Regions from separate parts of the Streptomyces sp. NPDC054796 genome, predicted to be linked through region 2. Evidence: riboswitches for the same ligand, from Rfam matches in the RefSeq annotation. Region 2 holds a riboswitch; each other region holds the start of a gene.

Region 1 (7,561 bases), on a different contig from region 2:
CCGAGTCCCGCGGCACCGGCTTCGCCACCACCCCCGACGGCGCGCACCACAGCCTTGCCCAGCTCTCCCTGGGCGTCGGCGAACTCGTCTACGGGCTCGGCGAGCGCTTCACCCCCTTCACCCGCAACGGGCAGAGCGTGGACATCTGGCAGGCCGACGGCGGTACGGCCAGCGAGCAGGCGTACAAGAACGTGCCCTTCCACCTCACCAACCGGGGCTACGGCGTCTTCGTCAACCACCCCGGCAAGGTGTCCTACGAGGTGGGCTCCGAGGCCGTCGGGCAGGTGCAGTTCAGCGTCGAGGACCAGACGCTGGAGTACTACGTCATCCACGGCCCCCGGCCCAAGGACGTGCTGGAGCGCTATACCGCGCTCACCGGGCGCCCGGCCCTGCCGCCCGCCTGGTCGTTCGGGCTGTGGCTCTCCACCTCCTTCACCACCGACTACGACGAGGAGACCGTCAGCCACTTCGTCCAGGGCATGGCCGAGCGCGGCATCCCGCTGGGCGTCTTCCACTTCGACTGCTTCTGGATGCGCGCCTACCAGTGGTGCGACTTCACCTGGGACCCGGAGGTCTTCCCCGACCCCGAGGGCATGCTGCGCCGCCTCAAGGAGCGCGGACTGCGCGTCTCGGTGTGGATCAACCCGTACATCGCCCAGAAGTCCCCCCTGTTCGCCGAGGCCATGAGCCTGGGCCACCTCGTGCGCACCCCGGACGGCGGTGTGTGGCAGTGGGACATGTGGCAGGCGGGCATGGCACTGGTCGACTTCACCAGCCCGGCGGCCCGCGAGTGGTACGCGGAGAAGCTGCGGGGCCTGCTGCGCCAGGGTGTCGACTGCTTCAAGACCGACTTCGGCGAGCGGATACCCACCGAGGTCGTCTGGCACGACGGCTCCGACCCGCGCCGCATGCACAACTACTACACGCACCTCTACAACGACACGGTCTTCCAGGTGCTGCGCGAGGAACGCGGCGAGGGCGAGGCGGTCCTCTTCGCGCGCTCCGCCACCGCCGGGGGCCAGCAGTTCCCCGTCCACTGGGGCGGCGACTGCGAGTCGACGTATCCGGCGATGGCCGAGTCGCTGCGCGGCGGCCTCTCCCTCGGGCTGTCCGGGTTCGGCTTCTGGAGCCACGACATCGGCGGCTTCGAGGGCACACCCTCACCCGCGCTCTTCAAGCGGTGGGTGCAGTTCGGGCTGCTCTCCTCGCACAGCAGGCTGCACGGCAGCAGCTCCTACCGGGTGCCGTGGAACTACGACGAGGAGGCCGTGACCGTCACCCGCGACTTCACCCGCCTCAAGCACCGCCTCATGCCCTACCTCTACCGCGCGGCCCAGCAGGCGGCCGAGCACGGCACCCCCGTGATGCGCCCGATGCTGCTCGACTTCCCCGAGGACCCGGCCTGCCACACGCTCGACCGCCAGTACATGCTGGGCGACGACCTCCTCGTCGCCCCCGTGTTCACCGAGGACGGCACCGTCGACTACTACCTGCCGCACGGCACCTGGACCCACCTGCTGACGGGCGAACGTCTCCAGGGGCCCGGCTGGCGCAGCGAACGCCACGGCTTCGACAGCCTCCCCCTGCTGGCACGCCCCGGCTCGGTGATCCCCTTCGCGGCGGACGACGAGACCGCCGTGAGCGACTGGGCGGACGGGGTGACTTTGCGCGTGCACCCCCGCGAGGACGGCGCGACGACGGTCACACATGTCCCGTCACCCGACGGTTCGCCCGGCGCCGTCTTCCGCACCCGCCAGGACGCGGACGGACACGTCACGGTCGAGTCCGAGGGCGCCCCCGACGGCTGGCGGGTGCTGCTGGCGGGGGTACGGACCGTCGACGGCACGGAGGGCACCGTCGGCGCGCCCGAGAGCACACCTCTCGGGGTGCTGCTGACAGCGGCGGCGGGCGCGGAGAGGGTGACGGTGGTGCCGGTGGAGTGACTCGGCGGCGGGGCGGCGGTGCGGGCGGCCACCCCGCACGGTGCGGGCCACCTGGTGGCGGGTCCTACGTCCGCGCACTCAGCGGCAGGAACCGCACCGAGGGCCGCCCCTGCCCCGCGTCGGCCGTGACCACCGCGCGCACCCCGTACACGTCGGCGATCAGCTCCTCCGTCAGCACCTGCGACGGTGTGCCCGCCGCGACGACGTGGCCGCGCCGCAGCACCACCAGGTGGTCGCAGTACATCGCGGCCAGGTTCAGATCGTGCAGGGCGATGACACTCGTCACCGGGGTACGCACCACCAGCTCCAGCAGCTCCAACTGGTGCTGGATGTCGAGGTGGTTGGTGGGCTCGTCCAGGAGCAGTTCGCCCGGCTCCTGGGCGAGCGCGCGGGCTATCTGGACGCGCTGGCGCTCCCCGCCGGACAGCGTGTGCCAGGACTGGCCGAGCTTGTCCTCCAGCCGGGTGTGCTCCACCGCCGAGCGCACCGCCGCCTCGTCCGCCGCCGTCGAGCCCGACCAGGGCCCGCGGTGCGGGATGCGGCCGAGGCGGACGACGTCGCCGACGGTCAGGTCCACCCCCGTCTCGGCGTGCTGCTCCACGACGGCCACCCGGCGGGCGACGTCCTTGCGGCTCAGCCGCGGCAGCGGCACGTCGTCCAGGGTGATCACCCCGGCCGAGGCGGCCCGTATTCCGGCCAGCAGCCGCAGCAGCGTCGACTTGCCCGAACCGTTGGGCCCCAGCAGCCCCACCGTCTCGCCGGGGCGCGGCGACAGGCTGACCCCTTCGAGGATCAGCTTGCCGTCGGCACGCCAGGCCACATCACGCGCGCGCAGACTCATCCCCGTCCCCCTCCGGTCTCCCGTGCCCCGTGTTCCGTCGCGCCCGCCGTCACCGGGACCTCCTCGTGCGGTGCAGGATCACGACGAACGCGGGCACCCCGATCAGCGAGGTCGCCACGCCGACGGGAAGTTCCTGCGGGTCCAGCACGGTCCGCGCCAGCGTGTCCACCCAGACCAGGAACACCGCGCCCACCAGCGCCGTGGTGGGCAGCAGCCGCCGGTGCCCCGGACCCGTCAGCACGCGTGCGGCGTGCGGCAGGACGAGCCCGACGAAGCCGATCGCGCCCGCCGCGCTGACCAGCACCGCCGTCAACAGTGCCGTCACCAGCAGCAGAAGCATCCGCACCCGCTGGACCGCCACGCCCAGGGCCGCCGCCGCCTCCTGCCCGAAGGCGAACGCGTCCAGCGTGTTGGCCCGCGTCAGACACACGGCGAGCACCAGCACCAGCGCACCCGCGCACAGGGCCACGTCCGTCCAGCCGGCGCTGCTCAGCGACCCCAGCAGCCAGAACAGCACCCCGCGTGTCTGCTCCGCGTCGGCGGAGGTGAAGACGATGAACGAGGTGAGCGCAGAGAAGAGCTGCATGGCGGCGATGCCCGACAGCAGCACTCGGTCCGTCGTCCCGCCCGAGGTGTAGGCGAGCAGCAGCACGAGCCCGAAGGAGACGACCGCGCCCACGAAGGCGCCCGCCGAGAGGGACACGGCCCCGCCGCCGACGCCCAGCACCGCCACGGCCACCGCGCCGGTCGAGGCGCCCGAGGACACACCGAGGACGAACGGGTCGGCCAGCGGGTTGCGCAGCAGCGACTGGAGCACGGCGCCGCACACCCCCAGGCCCGCACCGCACACCGCGGCGAGCAGGGTGCGCGGCAGCCGCAGCTCCCACACGATGCCCTCGCGGATCGGCGTCAGACCGGCCTCGGCGCCACCGAGGCGCTCGGCCACCACCCGCCACACATCGCCGACGCCCAGTGCCGCGGGCCCGATGGTGATGGCCACCGCGACGGACAGTGCGAGGAGCAGCACACCCGCGGCCCACAGCACCGCCGCGCCGGTCCCGGTGCGCGCGGCCCGTACGCTCCACGATCGCGCGGCACGTAGGCGCGCGGCGAGCATCGGCCCGTCGGCGGCGCCGTCCCGTGCGGGTGCGTCGTCCTGTGTGGCCGGTGCGGGCGCGGCCGGCGTGGTGGGTGTGCGTTCGCGCGGCGTACTCAACCGGCGAGCCCGAACGTCCGCAGGCCCTTCGCGACCTTCTCGATGCCCTCGACGGTGCGGATCGACGGATTCATCGCGGCGCCGCTCAGCAGCACATACCGCTTCTTCTCCACGGCCTTCATATGGCGGGTGACCGGGTTGGACTCCAGCCACTTGATCTTCGCGGCGGCGGTCTCGGCCGTCTCGCTCTTACGGCTCAGATCGCCGAGGACGATCACGTCGGGATCGCGGTCCGCGACCCGCTCCCAGTTGATCTGCGGCCACTCGTCGTGTGTGTCGTCGAAGACGTTCGTAGCGCCGACGGCACGCGTGATGATGCCCGGCGCACCGCAGCACCCGGCCAGATACGGCGACTCGGAGTTGGCGAACCAGTACATCAGCCGGGTGTCCGACGCTTCGACGTCCTCCGTCGCCTTCGCGGTGCGTGCCTTCAGCTCGGCGACGAGCTTCTCGCCGCGCTTCTCCACGCCGAACACCTCGGCCAGGTCCCTGACCTCGCCGTAGACGTCGTCCATGCGCAGCGGCTCCGCGCGCTCGCCGTCGCCGCTCCCGCCGTTGTCCTTGGCGCAGTCGGTGGGAGAGAGGTACGTCGGCACGCCCAGCTTCTCGAAGTCCCCGCGCGGGGCCACCCCGCCCTTGCCGAGCGCCGACTCGAAGGACGCCGCCACGAAGTCCGGCTCCTCGTCCAGCACGCGTTCGAAGGAGGGCGCGTTGTCCGCGAGACGTTCGACCTTGGCGTTCTCCTCGCCCAGGCCCTTGGCGACGGGGTCGGTCCAGGTGGCGGTGCCCGCCATGCGGTCGGCGAGGCCGAGGGAGAGCAGGATCTCCGTCGTGCCCTGGTTCAGCGAGACGGCCCGCCTGGGCGGGGAGTCGACGGTGACCTTCTCGCCGCAGTTCTCCAGCGTGCGCGGATAGCCCCCGGACGCCGTGGACTTCCCGGAGCCCTCACCCCCGCCCCCGGAGCCCGAGCCGGAGCCCTTTGTGCCGCAGGCCGCCGTCAGCGCCATCAGCGAGGTGAGGAGTACGGCCGCGATGCGGGTACGGCGTGAGGTCGCCACCACAGTTCCCATCCGTCAGAGGCCCAGTCGCGAGGCCCGGCGTCCTTCCGCCCCGGTGCCGGGGCGGACCGCCAGCAGGTCTTCGGACTCGGGACTCCCACGGGCCGAGCGCCTTCCCGGACTCCTCCAGTGGCCTCTGCTCGCCCGCCCTGTCCCTCACCGCTGCGCGTCAGTTCCGGGTTCGCACCGGATTCCCTGACCCCATCAGGGGTTCGACTGGCGTCGGCAAGCTATCACACGGACCTGGGCGGTTCGCCCGGCGGCCGATGCGCTGAGCTGCGAGGACGGGGCGCGGAGAGGTGGTGTGCCGGGCCGTCAGGACATCAAGGGCGGTTGACGCCTTACACGTCGGGTAGAAGCGCCACCGAGTCCCAAGGGCCAGCCGCGGCACACGCGGCTCACCGAGCAGAGGGCCGAGAGGACAGAGCAGAGGGAGGCACCATGCGCACCCGTACCCGCCGCACGCCGACCACCGCAGCCCTGCGCAGAGTCGCCCTGCGCGCCGTCAGAAGGATCGCGCACCCCGCGCGCGCCCGCTCCGGCACGGGCCACCCGCACCGCGACCTGAACCGTCCGCGCCCCGGTGCCCACACCCTGCGCCCGTACCAGGTGACACCCCACGACGCGCTCCAGCGCCGGGGCCCCACCACACTCTGAGGGGCCGCTGAGAGGCCGTTGAGGGGCCGTTCCCGCGCGCCCCGCCCGTCCGCGTCCGTCCCCCGGTCTTTACCTGCCACCGTCGCACCACCCAGGATCGGATCATCGTCGAGCGAAGGAGCGCCGGGATGGCGACGGTGGTACTGGTCGGGACCCTGGACACCAAGGGCGCGGAGTACGCCTGGCTGAGCGCGCGGTTACGGGAGCTGGGCTGCGAGGTGGTACTCGTCGACGCCGGGGTGCGACGTGTCCCGCCGGGCGCACCGGCCGCCGACGTGTCGGGCGAGGCCGTCGCACGCGCCGCCGGCCACGGCCTGGAGCGACTGCGCGCGACGGGCGACCGCAACACGGCGGTGACGGCCATGGCGGAGGGCGCCGAGCACGTCGTGCGGGACCTGTACGAGGCGGGCCGCCTGCACGCACTGCTGGCGGTCGGCGGCAGCGGCGGCTCGTTCATCGCGGCCCGCGCGATGCGCGCGCTCCCCATCGGGGTGCCCAAGCTGCTGGTGAGCACCATGGCGGGCGGGGACGTGGGCCCGTACGTGGGCAGCGGCGATGTCACGCTGATGCACAGCGTGGTGGACATCGCCGGGATCAACTCCGTCTCGCGGCTCGTACTCGGCAACGCGGCAGCCGCCGCGGCCGGTATGGCCGCGCACCGGGCACGCGCCGTGGCGGAGCCCGGGCCGCGGGGGCGCAAGGTCATCGGCGCGACGATGTTCGGTGTCACCACGCCCGCGGTGGACGCGGCACGGGCGCGCCTGGAGGAACTGGGCTACGAGGTGCTGGTCTTCCACGCCACGGGCGTGGGCGGCCGGGCCCTGGAGAGGCTCGCCGCCGACGGCCAGCTGGACGGTGTGCTGGATCTGACGACGACCGAGCTGGCCGACGACCTCGTCGGCGGTGTGCTCAGCGCGGGCCCCGACCGGCTCACGGCGGCGGGCGCCGCTGCGCTCCCGCAGGTCGTCGCGCCGGGCGCCCTGGACATGGTCAACTTCGGCCCCGAGGCCACCGTCCCCGAGCGTTTCGCCGCGCGGCGCCTGCTCGTCCACAACCCCACCGTCACCCTCATGCGGACCAGCGCCGAGGAGATGGCGGCCCTCGGCACGGCACTGGGCACGAAGCTCGCCGCGGCGAAGGGGCCCGTCTCCGTCTTCTGGCCGCTGCGCGGGGTGTCGGCGGTGGACGCGCCGGACGGACCGTTCGAGGACCGGACGGCGGACGGCGCGTGTCTCGACGCACTGCGCGCGGCGGTGGAGGACACCGCTGTCCGCCTGCACGTCGTGGACGCACACCTCAACGACACCGTCTTCGCGACGGCCGCTGCCGACCACCTGCACGAGCTGATCGTGCGACGCGACCACGTTCCGGCGGGCACCCCCGCCGTCTGACGGGTGGTCATGCCCACCGGCACGGCCGCCAGCACGGCCACCACCACTGCCACCGCCACCGAGCGAACGGAGAGACGAGAGATGGACCGTACCGAGGCCCTCGCACGCCTGCGTGCCCAGGCGGACGCCGGACGGCCGGTGATCGGCGCGGGAGCGGGCACGGGCCTGTCCGCCAAGTGCGCCGAGGCGGGCGGCGCCGACCTGCTCATCATCTACAACTCGGGCCGCTACCGCATGGCGGGCCGCGGCTCGCTCGCCGGGCTCCTGCCCTACGGGGACGCCAACGCCATCGTCGTGGACATGGCCGGTGAGGTGCTGCCCGTCGTACGGGACACACCGGTGCTCGCGGGCGTGTGCGGCTCCGACCCCTTCCGCGTCATGGGGCACTTCCTCGACCAGCTCAAGGCCATGGGCTTCACCGGGGTGCAGAACTTCCCCACGGTCGGGCTCTACGA
Region 2 (7,561 bases):
CCGTCAGGGCTTCCGCTGCTGCTGACCCCGCGTCACTTGCACAAGGGAACCTCCTGTCCGTATTCCGGACAGGAGGTTCCATGACGTGAACACCTGACCTAGATTTCCTGCGCATTACACATACAGGGGCCCGCAGCGGGACCCGCAGGGAATCCGAGGACAGGAGAGCCGCGTCATGTCCGCACCACCCCAGAGATCCGGGCCAGGGCCCGTCGTCACGCCGACGCGTGTCGTCGCGGGCCTCTGCCTCTTCGCCCCCTTCGTCGCGATCCTCTGGGTGGGCTCGTACGCGAGGGTCGAACCGACCCTCATCGGCATCCCGTTCTTCTACTGGTACCAGATGCTCTGGGTCCTGATCGCGTGCGCGCTGACGATCGTCGCGTACGGTCTGGTCCGCCGCGAGCAGCGCGCCCGCCGCGCCCACGCCCATGCCGCCGCCGGTGCCGAGGCGCACGAGGGCGGTGCGGAGCGATGAACGACGGTGTCAACGGCGTCGCGCTCGCCGTCTTCCTCTTCTTCTTCGCCGCCGTGACCCTCATGGGCTTCCGCGCGGCCCGCTGGCGGCGCGCCGAGAACGACCAGAGCCTGGACGAATGGGGCCTGGGCGGACGGAGCTTCGGTACCTGGGTCACCTGGTTCCTGCTGGGCGGCGACCTCTACACGGCCTACACCTTCGTGGCCGTCCCCGCCGCGATCTACGCCGCCGGGGCCTCGGGCTTCTTCGCCGTCCCGTACACGATCCTCGTCTACCCGCTGATCTTCACCTTCCTGCCCCGCCTGTGGTCCGTCTCGCACAAGCACGGCTATGTGACGACCTCGGACTTCGTGCGCGGCAGGTTCGGCTCGCGCGGGCTCTCGCTGGCGGTGGCGCTGACGGGCATCCTCGCGACGATGCCGTACATCGCGCTCCAGCTCGTCGGCATCCAGGCGGTGCTCGACGTGATGGGCGTCGGCGGCGGGGAGTCGACGCACTGGTTCATCAAGGACCTGCCGATCCTCATCGCGTTCGGCGTGCTCGCGGCCTACACCTACTCCTCCGGGCTGCGCGCTCCCGCACTGATCGCGTTCGTGAAGGACGCGCTGATCTACATCGTCATCGCCGTCGCCATCATCTACATCCCGATCAAGCTCGGCGGCTTCGACGTGATCTTCGACAAGGCGGGCGCCTACTTCGCCGAGGAGAACCCCGCCACGGGCGCCCCGCGCGGCGAGCTGGCCAGCGGACCCAACGCGCAGTGGGCCTACGGGACGCTGGCGCTGGGCTCGGCGCTGGCGCTGTTCATGTACCCGCACTCGATCACCGCGACGCTCTCCAGCCGCAGCCGCGAGGTGATCCGCCGCAACACCACCATCCTGCCGCTCTACTCGCTGATGCTGGGCTTCCTGGCGCTGCTGGGCTTCATGGCCATCGCGGCGGGGATCACCGTGGAGAACGGGCAGCTCGCGGTGCCGCAGCTGTTCGAGGAGATGTTCCCGGACTGGTTCGCCGGGGTGGCCTTCGCCGCCATCGGCATCGGCGCCCTGGTCCCGGCCGCGATCATGTCGATCGCAGCCGCGAATCTCTTCACCCGGAACATCTACAAGGACTTCCTCCGTCCGAACGCCACGGCGGCGCAGGAGACCAAGGTCTCCAAGCTGGTCTCGCTGCTGGTGAAGGTCGGCGCGCTCGTCTTCGTCCTGGGCATGGACAAGACCGTGGCCATCAACTTCCAGTTGCTGGGCGGGATCTGGATCCTCCAGACCTTCCCCGCGCTGGTCGGCGGCCTGTTCACGCGCTGGTTCCACCGCTGGGGCCTGCTGGCGGGCTGGGCCGTGGGCATGGTCTACGGCACGCTCGCCGCGTACGGCGTCGCCAGCCCGACGCAGGAGCACTTCGGCGGCAGCAACGCGACGATCCCCGGCATCGGCGAGATCGGCTACATCGGTCTGACGGCCTTCGTGCTGAACGTCCTCGTCACGGTCGTCGCGACCCTCGTGCTGCGCGCCGTGAAGGCGCCCGACGGCATCGACGAGACGAGCCCCGGCGACTACACGGCGGACGCGGGCGACCCCGGCGTCCGCGAGGAACTGCCCCCGCCCACGGGCGCGGACGACACAGGGGACGCCAACGACGCAGGCGCCACGACGGAGGGCGCCGGCTCCGGGGAGGGCGCCAGGACGGCGGCCCACTGACCCCAGGGGCGCCCCGCGATCACCTCGGCACCCCCGAACCCGCCTGGCCCGGCCGCCGGGCCCACAGCGCCCCGCTGACGCCTCCGCGTCAGCGGGGCGCTGCGCGTTCCCCCTACCGACACAAGATATGGGGGTGGGTGCGTAAGCCAGCACAACATGTATTCTCGTGCTCGCTGTCGCCGCAGGGGAATCCGGTGCGAGTCCGGAACTGTCCCGCAACGGTGTGCGATGGGCCGATCTGTGCCATGACGCGCAGCCCGCCGCGAGTCCGAGTACCTGTCGGCAGCATCGATGACGTCCGGGCCTCGTGGGTTGGGCCGGAGGACGCTGCGTGGTGTGCCGTGCCGCCCCTGCGGGCGACGGTCAGGGCTGCCCGCACGCGCCCCCGCGCACCGCCCCGCACGGCCCCAGCCGAGCGAGGGAGAGCACGTCCAGTGACGACCGCACCAGCAGCACCCGTCGAAGCGGAGTCCGACTCAGCCGGGGCAGCCGAATCAGCCGGGGCAGCCGGGGCAGCGGGACCCAACGGACCGGCCACCGCGGCCGGACCCGCCGAGTCCGCCAAGCGCTCCGCGCTGCTGCGCACCCTGACCGAGCTGACCGCCGACCTCCCCGGCACCGACCCCGGACGGGTCGCGGGCGCCGCGCTGCGCGGGGCCCAGCCGGGCGCCGACGAGGGCGAGTTGCGCTCGCTCGCCTGCGAGGCGGCTGCCGGTCTGATCGGCGAGGAGCCGGTGTACTCCCGCCTCGCGGCGCGGCTGCTGACCCTCGCGGTGCGCGAAGAGGCCGCCGGGCAGGGCGCGGTCTCCTTCTCCGCCTCGGTGGCGACGGGCCACCGCGAGGGCCTGATCGCGGACGGCACGGCCGCGTTCGTACGGGCGCACGCTGAGCGGCTGGACGCGCTCGTCGAGCGGGCCGTCGAGGACGGCGCCGACGACCGCTTCGGCTACTTCGGGCTGCGGACGGTCCACTCCCGCTATCTGCTGCGCCACCCGACATCCCGTCAGATCATCGAGACCCCGCAGCACTTCCTGCTGCGCGTGGCCTGCGGACTGGCCGAGGACGCGTCGGAGCGGGCGCTGGACGAGGTCGCGGAGCTGTACCGGCTGACCAGCTCGCTCGCCTATCTGCCCTCGTCCCCCACCCTGTTCAACTCCGGCACCCGGCACCCGCAGATGTCCTCCTGCTATCTGCTGGACTCGCCGCTGGACGAACTGGACTCGCTCTACGAGCGCTACCACCAGGTGGCGCGCCTCTCGAAGCACGCGGGCGGCATCGGCATCCCCTTCTCCCGCATCCGCTCCAGGGGCTCGCTGATCCGGGGCACCAACGGGCACTCCAACGGCATCGTCCCGTTCCTGCGCACCCTGGACTCCTCCGTCGCCGCCGTGAACCAGGGCGGACGGCGCAAGGGCGCGGCCTGCGTCTACCTGGAGACGTGGCACGCGGACCTGGAGGAGTTCCTGGAGCTGCGGGACAACACGGGCGAGGAGGCCCGCCGCACCCACAACCTCAACATCGCGCACTGGATCCCCGACGAGTTCATGCGCCGCGTCGAGGCGGACGCCGAGTGGTCGCTGCTCTCGCCCTCCGACGCGCCGGAGCTGGTGGACCTGTGGGGCGACGAGTTCGACGCCGCCTACCGCAGGGCGGAGGCCGAGGGCCGCTACGCCAAGCGCGTCCCCGCACGCCAGCTCTACGCCCGCATGATGCGCACCCTCGCGCAGACCGGCAACGGCTGGATGACCTTCAAGGACGCGTCCAACCGCACCGCCAACCAGACGGCCGAGCCGGGCCGCGTCGTCCACTCCTCGAACCTGTGCACCGAGATCCTGGAGGTCACCGACGACGGCGAGACGGCCGTCTGCAACCTCGGCTCCGTCAACCTCGCGGCCCATCTGGGGGACGTCTCCCGTGGCTGGGAGGAGGCGATGGACTGGGAGAAGCTGGACGCGACCGTCCGCACGGCCGTGACCTTCCTGGACCGGGTCGTGGACATCAACTACTACCCGACGGACCAGGCGGCCACGTCCAACTCCCGCTGGCGCCCCGTCGGCCTGGGCGTGATGGGCCTCCAGGACGTCTTCTTCCGGCTGCGGCTGCCCTTCGACTCGCCCGAGGCCACCGCGCTCTCCACCCGTATCGCCGAGCGGATCATGCTCGCCGCCTACGAGGCGTCGGCCGCGCTGGCCGAGCGGCACGGCCCGCTGCCCGCCTGGTCCGAGACCCGTACGGCGCGTGGCGTGCTGCACCCGGACCACTACGCGGACGCGGACGCCTCCGAGCGGGCCTGGCCCGAGCGCTGGGAGGCGCTGCGCGCCCGTATCGCGGAGACCGGCATGCGCAACGCGCTGCTGCTGGCCATCGCGCCGACGGCGACGATCGCCTCGATCGCCGGCGTCTACGAGTGCATCGAGCCCCAGGTCTCCAACCTCTTCAAGCGCGAGACGCTCAGCGGCGAGTTCCTCCAGGTCAACGCCTATCTGGTGGAGGAGCTGAAGCGGCAGGGCCTGTGGGACGACCGCGCCAGGGAGGCGCTGCGCGAGTCCAACGGCTCCGTCGAGGGCCTTACGTGGGTCCCCGAGGACGTGCGGAAGCTGTACCGCACGGCGTGGGAGCTGCCGCAGCGCGCGCTCATCGACATGGCGGCGGCGCGCACGCCGTACCTCGACCAGAGCCAGTCGCTGAACCTGTTCATGGCGTCGCCGACGATCGGCAAGCTCAGCTCGATGTACGCGTACGCCTGGAAGCGCGGCATCAAGACCACGTACTACCTGCGCTCGCGCCCCGCCACGCGGATCGCGCGCGCGGCGAGCAGCACGGCGGGTGCGACGGGCGCGACGGATGCGACGGCACCCGCGTCCGCGCCCGTACCCGTACCCGCCCAGCAGACCGGCGGCCTCTCAGAAGAGGCCGTCGCCTGCTCCCTGGAAAACCCCGAGTCCTGCGAGGCATGCCAGTAATGACCGCCGTACCCGAGACCACCGGAACCACCGGAACCCCCGGAATCCCCGCCACGTCCGCCGCCGCTGCCACCACGGCGTCCGGGGCCTCCGCACAGCAGAAGAACCTGCTCGACCCGGGCTTCGAGCTGACGCTGCGCCCGATGCGCTACCCGCACTTCTACGACCGCTACCGCGACGCCATCAAGAACACCTGGACCGTGGAGGAGGTCGATCTCCACTCCGACGTCGCCGACCTCGCCAAGCTCACGCCAGGCGAACAGCACATGATCAGCCGCCTGGTCGCCTTCTTCGCGACCGGCGACTCCATCGTGGCGAACAACCTCGTGCTGACCCTCTACAAGCACATCAACTCCCCGGAGGCGCGGCTGTACCTGTCGCGGCAGCTCTTCGAGGAGGCCGTGCACGTCCAGTTCTATCTGACGCTGCTGGACACCTATCTGCCCGACATGGACGAGCGGATCGAGGCGTTCGCGGCCGTCGAGAACATCCCGTCCATCCGCGAGAAGGCCCAGTTCTGCTTCCGCTGGATGGACTCGGTGGAGGAGATGGACCGGCTGGAGAGCAAGGCCGACCGGCGCCGCTTCCTGCTGAACCTGATCTGCTTCGCGGCGTGCATCGAGGGCCTGTTCTTCTACGGTGCCTTCGCCTACGTCTACTGGTTCCGCTCGCGCGGCCTGCTGCACGGCCTCGCCACCGGCACCAACTGGGTGTTCCGCGACGAGACCATGCACATGTCCTTCGCCTTCGACGTCGTGGACACCGTCCGCCAGGAGGAGCCCGAACTCTTCGACGAGGAGCTGGAGAAGCAGGTCACGGCCATGCTGGAGGAGGCGGTCGAGGCCGAGTTGCAGTTCGCCCGCGACCTGTGCGGCGACGGCCTCCCCGGCATGAACACGGAGTCCATGCGCGCCTACCTGGAGGCCGTCGCCGACCAGCGGCTCGCCCGGCTCGGCTTCCCCGTCCGCTACGGCTCCACGAACCCGTTCTCCTTCATGGAGCTTCAGAACGTCCAGGAGCTGACCAACTTCTTCGAACGGCGCGCCTCGGCCTACCAGGTCGCCGTCGAGGGCTCGGTCTCCTTCGACGACGACTTCTGACGGGCGGCCCGAGGGGCCCGAGGGGCGGGCTGCGGGGGCTGCTGGGACGCCGGGAACCGGTCAGCAGCCCCCGCAGTTGTAGTACGTCACGTCCCAGTGGTTGCCCTCGCGGTAGTAGATGTTCCCGGAGGCCGACTTCCACTTGGAGCCGCCAATGGAGGCGAAGTTCCCGGTGATGTAGTTGTCCAGGCAACTGGAGAGGCTGAAGTCGACCTTGTAGCCGTTCCAGTGGCTGTACGTGCCGCTGGCGTGGCCCGTCTCGGTGCCGCCTGTGAGGTTGATCGCGCAGCCGCTGGCACTCCTGAGCGTGATCACACCGTCGACCGTCGCGGAGTTGATCTGGTCGAAGGACGTGCAGGTGGAGTTGTTGCGGTCGGAGCAGCCGCCGCTGGACGACCAGGTGATGCCCGCAGCGCGGAACTTGCTGGTGGCCTGCGCGTGGGTGAGCTTCGCGAGCAGCCGCGCTTCGCCTGGCGCGGAGGCGGAGGTGGGCGCCGTCGTGGCCGTCGCGGCGGGTGCCGCGGTCGCCGCGGCGGCGCCCGCGACGGTGAGCGCGAGGGCCGCGCCCGCTCCGGTCAGGCCGCGCACGAGGCGTCTCTTCAGGGGGAGTTCCATGGGGGTCCTCTCACTCGGTACGGGGAAGGGGAGCCGGGCCGTCAGGAGACGCCGCAGGTGGGCGCCGACCAGTAGCGGCTGGAGCGGTGATCGACGTGCGTGTGGTCGTCGTGCCCCGGATAGCCGGGCCCGAGGATGCCGTTGAACCCGTGCGCACGGGCCTGCTTCGCGAGGGTGCACAGCGAATGCGGCCCCGAGCCCAGGTCGGCGGCGTCGCCGTAGAGGTGCCGGCTGCTGGGCGCCCCGCCCACCGCGTCGTTGCACGCCTTGGACCGGAAGCCGCTGGTGACCCTGATGGACTGGTCACCGAGCGCGTGCCGCAGCGCCTCCAGCTTCCACATGGTGAGCAGCGCGTTCGCCTTGGCCTGTGCCGCGCTGACGGCGCCACCGCTCCAGTCGCCGTTGCAGTTGTTCAGCTCCGCGTAGGAGAAGTGGACCGGGGTGCAGTCGTCGTCCTGGAGCGCGTAGAGCTTCGCGTACGTCGCGGACCCGGCGACTCCGTCGGCCGCCAGCCCGTACGCCTGCTGGAAGCGGGTGACCGCCGCCTTGGTCGCGGGCCCGAAGGCACCGTCGACGGCGAGGACCGAGCCGCTGCCGGGGTAGCCGGAGACGCGGATCTGGAGCTGTCGCACGTCCTCGCCCGAGGCGCCCTCGGAGAGGGTGCGCGGCCAGGTGTAGCAGCCGTCCGCGACGGTGGCGGCGGGCGCCGCC
Region 3 (7,561 bases), on a different contig from region 2:
CCGGGCCCGGTCCGGCGGGCCCCCGGGCCGGGCGAGCCGCGCGGGCCGGGCCCGTCAGGCCGTGGCCCATCAGGCCGTGGGCTCGGCGCCCTCGGCACGCCGCTGCCCGTAGCCGCTGAGCTTGCGCGCCACGCGGTCCAGCTCGTCCCGGGGGATCAGGCTGGGCTCGCGCCCCGGCAGGGAGGAGGCCGTGAGCCAGACGCGGCACATCCACTCCAACTGCGCGGTGCGGTCGTACGCCTGCTCCAGGCTGTCGCCGTACACGACCGTGCCGTGGTTCTGGAGCAGGCAGCCGCTGCGGTCCTTCAGCGCCTCCACCATGTGCGCGGCCAGTTCGTCGCTGCCGTAGGTGGCGTACGGGGCGACGCGCACCGGGCCGCCGAGGGCCGCCGTCATGTAGTGGATCGCGGGCAGCTCGTCGACGAGCGTGGAGACGGCGGTGGCGTGCACGGCGTGGGTGTGCACGACGGCCCGCGCGTCCGTGTGCCGGTAGACGGCGAGGTGCATCGGCAGCTCGCTCGTGGGCCGCATGTCCCCGGCCGTGACCCGTCCCTCCAGGTCGACGGCGCACAGCTCGTCGGCACCGAGACGGTCGTACGGGACTCCGGTCGGGGTCACCAGCACCGTGTCGCCGACACGCACCGAGACATTGCCCGACGTGCCCACGACAAGACCGTCCTCAACCGTCCGACGGGCCGTTTCCACCAGCTGCTGCCAGGCGTTCTGCATATGCCGCACCTCCGGCGGGGCACTGTAGCGCGGACCGCTGAACGCCTCATCACACGTATGGGTTATGGGGATACTTCATGGCTTTGGCCGGAGAACGCCTATCTTCTCCACCACATCCCCTAATCTCGGGCGCCTTCCGCACCCGCTTCGGTGCACTTCGGTTTGCTTCCGCACCAGAGGAGAGAAATGGCCCCATCCCGCCGCCTTCCGCGACGGTCCCCGCTCCCCCTCCCCCTCTCCCTCCCCCACCCGCTCCCGCAGGGCCCCCGCGCCACCGGGACGGCGCGGTCGCTGGCCGTGGCCGCCGTCGCCCTCGCGCTCGCGGGCGGCGCGCTCGCCGCACCGGGGCCCGCCGGAGCCTCGGCCAAGCCCAAGGGGCACGACGTCTCCTCGCACCAGGGCACCGTGAACTGGGTGCGCGCGAAGGCGAACGGCGCGCGGTTCGTATACGTCAAGGCCACCGAGGGCACCCACTACAAGAACCCCTACTTCGCGCGGCAGTTCCGCGGCGCGCGCAAGGCGGGCATCCTGCACGGCACGTACCACTTCGCACGCGCCGACAAGTCCTCGGGCAAGCGCCAGGCGGCCTATTTCACGGCCAACGGCGGCACGTGGAAGCGCGACGGCTGGACACTGCCCCCCGCCGTGGACCTGGAGGCGGCGTACGGGAGCAGGTGCCACGGCCTGAGCAAGGCGCGGATGCGCGCGTGGATCCGCGCGTTCAGCGAGGAGACACGGCGGCGCACGGGCCGCTATCCGGCCATCTACACCTCCACCCGCTGGTGGAAGAGCTGCACGGGCAACAGCCGCGCGTTCGCGGCCCGGCATCCGCTGTGGCTGGCGGACTGGAGCAGGAGCGCGGGGCCGCTCCCGGCCGGATGGGGTACGCGTACCATCTGGCAGTACGCGAACAAGGGCAAGCTGCCGGGTGACCAGAATCTCTTCAACGGTTCGATGGCCCAGCTCAGACGCTACGCGCGCGGCTGACCAGCGCCCCTTCCCCTAAGTTTCCCCAAGGGGCCACCGGGGCCCCGGCGGTGATCTCAGAACACACGGGAGGGCGCGCGCAAGCGCCCCGGAAGCGCCGCTCACAACAGGCGTCAGGTAGTGACACTCCGACGCCTGCCGCAGTTCACCTTCCGTTCACCCGTGCTTCTTACGTTCACCGAGTCATCAACCTTCGAACTGATTGTGGCCTGGGTGAATGGAACACATCACGCTTCTCATCGGGATCGTGATCGTCACGGCCTTGGTGTTCGACTTTACGAACGGCTTCCACGACACGGCCAACGCCATGGCCACCACCATTTCCACGGGGGCTCTCAAGCCCAAGACCGCGGTGGCGATGTCGGCGGCCCTCAACCTCGTCGGCGCGTTCCTCTCGGTCGAGGTGGCCAAGACCATCTCGTCGGGAATCATTGACGAAGGCTCCGGTATCCGGCCCGAAGTGATCTTCGCGGGTCTCGTCGGCGCCATCATCTGGAACCTGCTGACCTGGCTGGCGGGCCTCCCCTCCAGCTCCTCCCACGCCCTGATGGGCGGCCTCATCGGCGCCACCGTCGCCTCCGTCGGCCTCGGGGCCGTCAACGCCGACGTCGTCGTGATGAAGGTCCTCATCCCGGCACTCGCGGCGCCGCTCGTCGCGGGCATCGCAGCGCTCGTCGCGACGCGGCTGACGTACCGGCTCGCCCGGCACGCCGACGAGGGCCAGACCGCCAAGGGCTACCGCGCGGGCCAGATCACCTCGGCCGCGCTCGTCTCCCTCGCGCACGGCACCAACGACGCGCAGAAGACCATGGGTGTGATCACGCTCGCGCTGATCACCGGCGGCGCCCTCGCGCCGAGCGCCGACCCGCCGGTGTGGGTCATCGCCGCCGCCGGCATCGCCATAGCGGCCGGTACGTACCTCGGCGGCTGGCGGATCATCCGCACCATGGGCAAGGGCATCACCGACATCCAGCCCCCGCAGGGCTTCGCGGCCCAGACCAGCGCGGCGGCCACCATCCTGGCCTCCTCGCACATCGGCTTCTCCCTCTCGACCACCCACGTCTGCTCCGGCGCCGTCATGGGCTCCGGGCTCGGCCGCAAGGGCGGCGTCGTGCGCTGGTCGACGGCGGGCCGGATGGTCACGGGCTGGGCACTGACCCTCCCCGCGGCCGGTCTCGTCGCCGCGGGTTCGGCCCTGCTGGCCGACCAGGGCGACTGGGGCGTGGCCACGGTCGCGGTCCTCGCGCTGGCGATCTGCCTCACCATCTGGGCGCTCTCGCGGCGCCAGCCGGTGGACCACACCAACGTGAACGACGTCCACGACGGCGCGACCCCCGCACCGGCCGACGGCTCCGGTGTTCCCGGCGTTCTCGGCGGCGCGGACGAGCCCGCCGGTGTCGTCACCGCGGCCATGCGCTCCGTCGCACCGCCTCCGGCCCCCGGCACGCCCGTCACCTCCGAGGCGGCGGCAGCGGCCCTGGGCGCGGACACGGCCGACGGGACCTCGTCCGACGAGACCGACGAGACCGCCTCCGAGCCCCGGCCCGAGCATGTGCCGTTCGCAGGAGCGGAGCCCACGCTTCCGGAGCCTCGCCCGCGCGCGGGCACCGCACGTCCCCGGTCCGGCGTCCCCTCCTAGAGGCCCCGGCACCCCACCCCGTCCAGGAAGTCAGAAGGAAGACCGCTATGAACATCGACTGGGCCGCTCTCGGCCAGGTCTTCGGCGTCAGCCTCGTGGCGACGGTCGGCCTGGTGGGCGTGTTCACGCTCGGCATCGTCGGCTCCTCGGCCCGCAAGGCGGACGGCACCGGCGCCCCGGCGCTCGCCCGCACCGGTGCCTACGCCTGCTTCGCGCTGTGCGCGGCGGCCGTGGCGTTCGGCATCTACCTCATCGCCGCCTAGCGACGACAGCGGACGACAGCGTCCGTCCGTCCGCACACGACGGCATCCTGACGAGGGGTACGAGCGGTTGCTCGTACCCCTCGTCCATGTGCGCCCGTGTGTCTCCTCACACTCTCCCGTCGCAGGTCAGGGCGAGTTGACGCCCTCTCGTGAACCGTGGTGGACTTCCCGTTGCCCAACGGCGGCAGGAGAGGAAGCCGGTGCGAATCCGGCGCGGTCCCGCCACTGTCACCGGGGAGCGCTCCCCAACCAGAAGGTCACGGCCCACGCGCACATGCGGGCTGGAAGGCCGGGGAGGGGGTCCGTACGACACCCCCTGAGCGCCGATCCGGGAGCCAGGAGACTCTCACCGCCGGTCACGTCGAGCCAGGGCGAGGACCCTGAGTGAGGACACCGCCATGCCCGGCTTCACCGCCAACCAACTCCTGGCCGCACGCCCTGACGTGGGCACGGCACGCCCGGTGCCCACCACGGCACCGGCCCTACGAGGCATGACGGCGCGCTGACGGATGCGGGCCCCACGCGCCCACGCCTGTGGCGCAGCCCTCGGATTCCTCGGCGACCTGCTGCTCGGTGACCCCCGGCGCGGCCACCCCGTGGCCGCCTTCGGGCGCGCCGCCGGTGCGGCCGAGCGCCGCCTGTGGCGCGACCGGCGCGACAGCGGCGCCGCCTACACGGCCCTGTGCGTCGCGGGCGCCGTCGCCGCTGCGACGGCGCTGACGCGCGCCGCGCGTGCGGCGGACCGCCGTACGAACAGCGCTGACACCGTGGCCCACGGCCCCGCGAGCGTCGCCCTCACCGCGGGCGTCACCTGGACCGTGCTCGGCGGCGCCGGGCTGGTCCGCGAGGCACGCGCCGTCGGCGCCGCACTGGAGGCGGGCGATCTGGCGGCGGCGCGGCGGCGGCTGCCCCATCTGTGCGGACGCGACCCCCAGGCGCTGGACGCCGACGGGATCGCGCGCGCCGTGGTCGAGTCCGTCGCCGAGAACACCTCGGACGCGGTCGTCGGCGCCCTCGTGTGGGGCGCGCTGGCCGGAGTGCCCGGGATGGCGGGCTTCCGCGCCGTCAACACGCTCGACGCGATGGTCGGCCACCGCTCCCCCCGCCATCTGCGCTTCGGCTGGGCTTCGGCCCGGCTCGACGATGTCGCGGGCTGGCCCGGTGCCCGGCTCACCGCCGTCCTCGCAGCGCTCGCGGGCCCGGACCCGCGCGGCGCGCTGCGCGCCTGGCGTACGGACGCGCACCGCCACCCGAGCCCCAACGCGGGCCCCGTGGAGGCCGCGTTCGCCGGTGCGCTGGGCGTGCGGCTGGGCGGAACGCTCTCCTACGGCGGGCGGACCGAGCACAGGCCCGTACTCAACTCGCCCGGACGCGCCGTGGAGACCGGTGACATCGCGCGCGCGGCGCGGCTGTCGCGTCGCGTCGGCGTGCTCGCGCTCGCGGTGACCGCGGCGGGGCGGCTCGCCGCCGGGGCTGCGCATTCCCGGTACTCCCGCGTGCGCGGGCCACGGAAGGGGACCTCATGAGCGGCACGGCCGACAGCGGCAACGGCAACGGCAGAAACGGCAACGGCGGCAACGCCGGACCGCGCCCGACCACCAGGGGCGGCGGCCTCCTCGTCGCGGGCACGACCTCCGACGCGGGCAAGAGCGTCGTCACCGCGGGCATCTGCCGCTGGCTGGCCCGCAAGGGCGTGAAGGTCGCCCCGTTCAAGGCCCAGAACATGTCGCTGAACTCCTTCGTCACCCGCGAGGGCGCCGAGATCGGCCGCGCCCAGGCCATGCAGGCCGCGGCGGCCAGGGTGGAGCCCAGCGCGCTGATGAACCCCGTACTGCTGAAGCCGGGCGGCGACCGCACCAGCCAGGTCGTGCTGCTGGGCAGGCCCGTGGGCGAACTCAGCGCACGCGGCTACCACGAGGGCCGCCAGGAGAAGCTGCTGGCCACGGTCACCGACTGCCTCGACGAGCTGCGCCGCACCCACGACGCCGTCATCTGCGAGGGCGCGGGCAGCCCCGCCGAGATCAACCTGCGGCGCAGCGACATCGTCAACATGGGCCTCGCCCGCGCCGGACGGCTGCCCGTCGTGGTCGTCGGCGACATCGACCGGGGCGGCGTCTTCGCGTCCTTCTTCGGCACGACGGCGCTGCTGGCCCCCGAGGACCAGGAACTCCTCGCGGGCTACCTCGTCAACAAGTTCCGCGGCGACGTGTCCCTGCTGGAGCCCGGTCTCGACATGCTGCGCCGCATCACGGGGCGGCGGTCCTTCGGGGTGCTGCCCTTCCGGCACGGTCTGGGCATCGACGAGGAGGACGGGCTGCGCGTGTCGCTGCGCGGCACCGTGCGCGAGTCCACCGTCGCGCCCCCGCACGGCACCGACGTGCTGCGGGTCGCGGTGCTGCCCGTGCCGCTGATGTCGAACTTCACCGACGTGGACGCGCTGGCCGCCGAGCCCGGCGTCGTCGTCCGCTTCACCGACAGACCGGAGGAGCTGGCCGACGCCGATCTCGTCGTCGTGCCCGGCACCCGCGGCACCGTGCGCGCGCTGGAGTGGCTGCGGGAGCGCGGCCTGGCGGAAGCGCTGGTGCGGCGCGCCGCCGAGGGGCGCCCCGTGCTGGGCATCTGCGGCGGCTACCAGTTGCTGGGCGAGCGCATCGAGGACGAGGTCGAGTCGCGGGCCGGGACCGTCGAGGGGCTGGGGCTGCTGCCCCTGCGGGTGCGGTTCGCTGCGGAGAAGACCCTCGCGCGGCCGAGCGGCACGGCGCTGGGCGAGCACGTCGAGGGATACGAGATCCATCACGGTGTGGCCGAGGTGCTGGGCGGGGACGCATTCTTCTCGGACCCCCTGGGCAACAGCCTGGACGGGTGCCGGGTGGGCGCCGTCGGGGGGACGCACTGGCACGGATCGCTGGAGAGCGACGGTTTCCGGCGTGCGCTGCTGCGCCGGGTCGCGGAGGAGGCGGGCCGCGACGGCTTCGTCCCCGCACCGGACACAAGCTTCGCCGCGCTGCGCGAGGAGCAGTTGGATCGCCTCGGCGATCTGATCGAGGAACACGCCGATACGGACGCGCTGCTGCGGCTGATCGAGTCGGGCCCGCCCAAGGGCCTGCCGTTCATCGCCCCGGGAGCGCCCGACGCTGGAGACGCGGGAGTACGCGCATGAGCACTGCGGACGCCAAGGACGCCAAGGGCACCGAGGAAACCGAGGACACCGAGGGCGCTGTGGACACCAGGAGCACCGAGGACGCGCGGGGCGCGGAGGACGCCCCGGGCACCGTCCTGCTGCTGTCCACCTCCGACACGGACCTGCTCGCCGCCCGCGCCTCGGCCGCCGGATACCGGATCGCCAACCCCACCCGGGTGGACGCCGCCGAGGACCTGCCGGGGCTCCTGGAGGGCGCCGACGTCGCGGTCGTACGGCTGCTCGGCGGGAAGCGGGCCTGGGAGGACGGGCTCGCGGCGCTGAAGGCGTCCGGGGTGCCGACCGTGCTGCTGGGCGGCGAGTCCGTGCCGGACGCGGAGCTGATGGCCGAGTCCAGCGTCCCGGCCGGACTGGTCGCGGAGGCGCTGAAGTACCTGGTCGAAGGCGGCCCGGAGAACCTGACGCAGCTCGCGCGGTTCCTCTCCGACACGGTGCTGATGAGCGGCGAGGGGTTTGAACCGCCCGCCGCCATGCCGCAGTACGGGGTGCACGGCTCGTACGTGCCGGAGCCGGGGCGTCCCACGGTGGGCGTGCTCTTCTACCGGGCGCACGAGATGTCCGGCAACACCGCATTCGTCGAGACGCTGTGCGACGCCATCGAGGCACGCGGCGTCAACGCGCTGCCCGTCTACTGCGGTTCGCTGCGCGGCGCCGACCAGGGGCTCTACGACCTGCTCGGCCAGACCGACGCGATCGTCGCCACCGTGCTCGCCTCCGGCGGCACCCGGGCCAGCGACGCGTCCG

What was found. A riboswitch is a leader RNA that binds a small molecule or an ion and turns the genes downstream of it on or off. The one in region 2 is predicted to bind cobalamin.
Region 1: another riboswitch for cobalamin. It lies ahead of ACWGJ2_RS21250 (ABC transporter substrate-binding protein); the one in region 2 lies ahead of ACWGJ2_RS09300 (ribonucleoside-diphosphate reductase subunit alpha).
Region 3: another riboswitch for cobalamin. It lies ahead of ACWGJ2_RS28060 (cobalamin biosynthesis protein); the one in region 2 lies ahead of ACWGJ2_RS09300 (ribonucleoside-diphosphate reductase subunit alpha).

Annotation. Positions count from the first base shown of each region.
Region 1 is NZ_JBSHAO010000025.1:30,446-38,006, reverse strand. Features, by position in the region: gene yicI (alpha-xylosidase) at 1-1,943, shown strand, start outside; gene ACWGJ2_RS21260 (ABC transporter ATP-binding protein) at 2,008-2,784, opposite strand; gene ACWGJ2_RS21255 (FecCD family ABC transporter permease) at 2,834-3,901, opposite strand; gene ACWGJ2_RS21250 (ABC transporter substrate-binding protein) at 3,997-5,070, opposite strand; cobalamin riboswitch at 5,115-5,294, opposite strand; gene ACWGJ2_RS21245 (hypothetical protein) at 5,500-5,715, shown strand; gene ACWGJ2_RS21240 (Tm-1-like ATP-binding domain-containing protein) at 5,844-7,106, shown strand; gene ACWGJ2_RS21235 (phosphoenolpyruvate hydrolase family protein) at 7,188-7,561, shown strand, end outside.
Region 2 is NZ_JBSHAO010000008.1:77,898-85,458, reverse strand. Features, by position in the region: gene ACWGJ2_RS09315 (YbdD/YjiX family protein) at 1-25, shown strand, start outside; gene ACWGJ2_RS09310 (DUF3311 domain-containing protein) at 176-475, shown strand; gene mctP (monocarboxylate uptake permease MctP) at 472-2,172, shown strand; cobalamin riboswitch at 2,330-2,470, shown strand; gene ACWGJ2_RS09300 (ribonucleoside-diphosphate reductase subunit alpha) at 2,607-5,135, shown strand; gene ACWGJ2_RS09295 (ribonucleotide-diphosphate reductase subunit beta) at 5,135-6,235, shown strand; gene ACWGJ2_RS09290 (hypothetical protein) at 6,296-6,850, opposite strand; gene ACWGJ2_RS09285 (D-Ala-D-Ala carboxypeptidase family metallohydrolase) at 6,892-7,561, opposite strand, start outside.
Region 3 is NZ_JBSHAO010000040.1:27,710-35,270, reverse strand. Features, by position in the region: gene ACWGJ2_RS28080 (class II aldolase/adducin family protein) at 70-729, opposite strand; gene ACWGJ2_RS28075 (lysozyme) at 916-1,716, shown strand; gene ACWGJ2_RS28070 (anion permease) at 1,934-3,355, shown strand; gene ACWGJ2_RS28065 (hypothetical protein) at 3,403-3,618, shown strand; cobalamin riboswitch at 3,762-3,983, shown strand; gene ACWGJ2_RS28060 (cobalamin biosynthesis protein) at 4,128-5,144, shown strand; gene ACWGJ2_RS28055 (cobyric acid synthase) at 5,141-6,778, shown strand; gene cobN (cobaltochelatase subunit CobN) at 6,775-7,561, shown strand, end outside.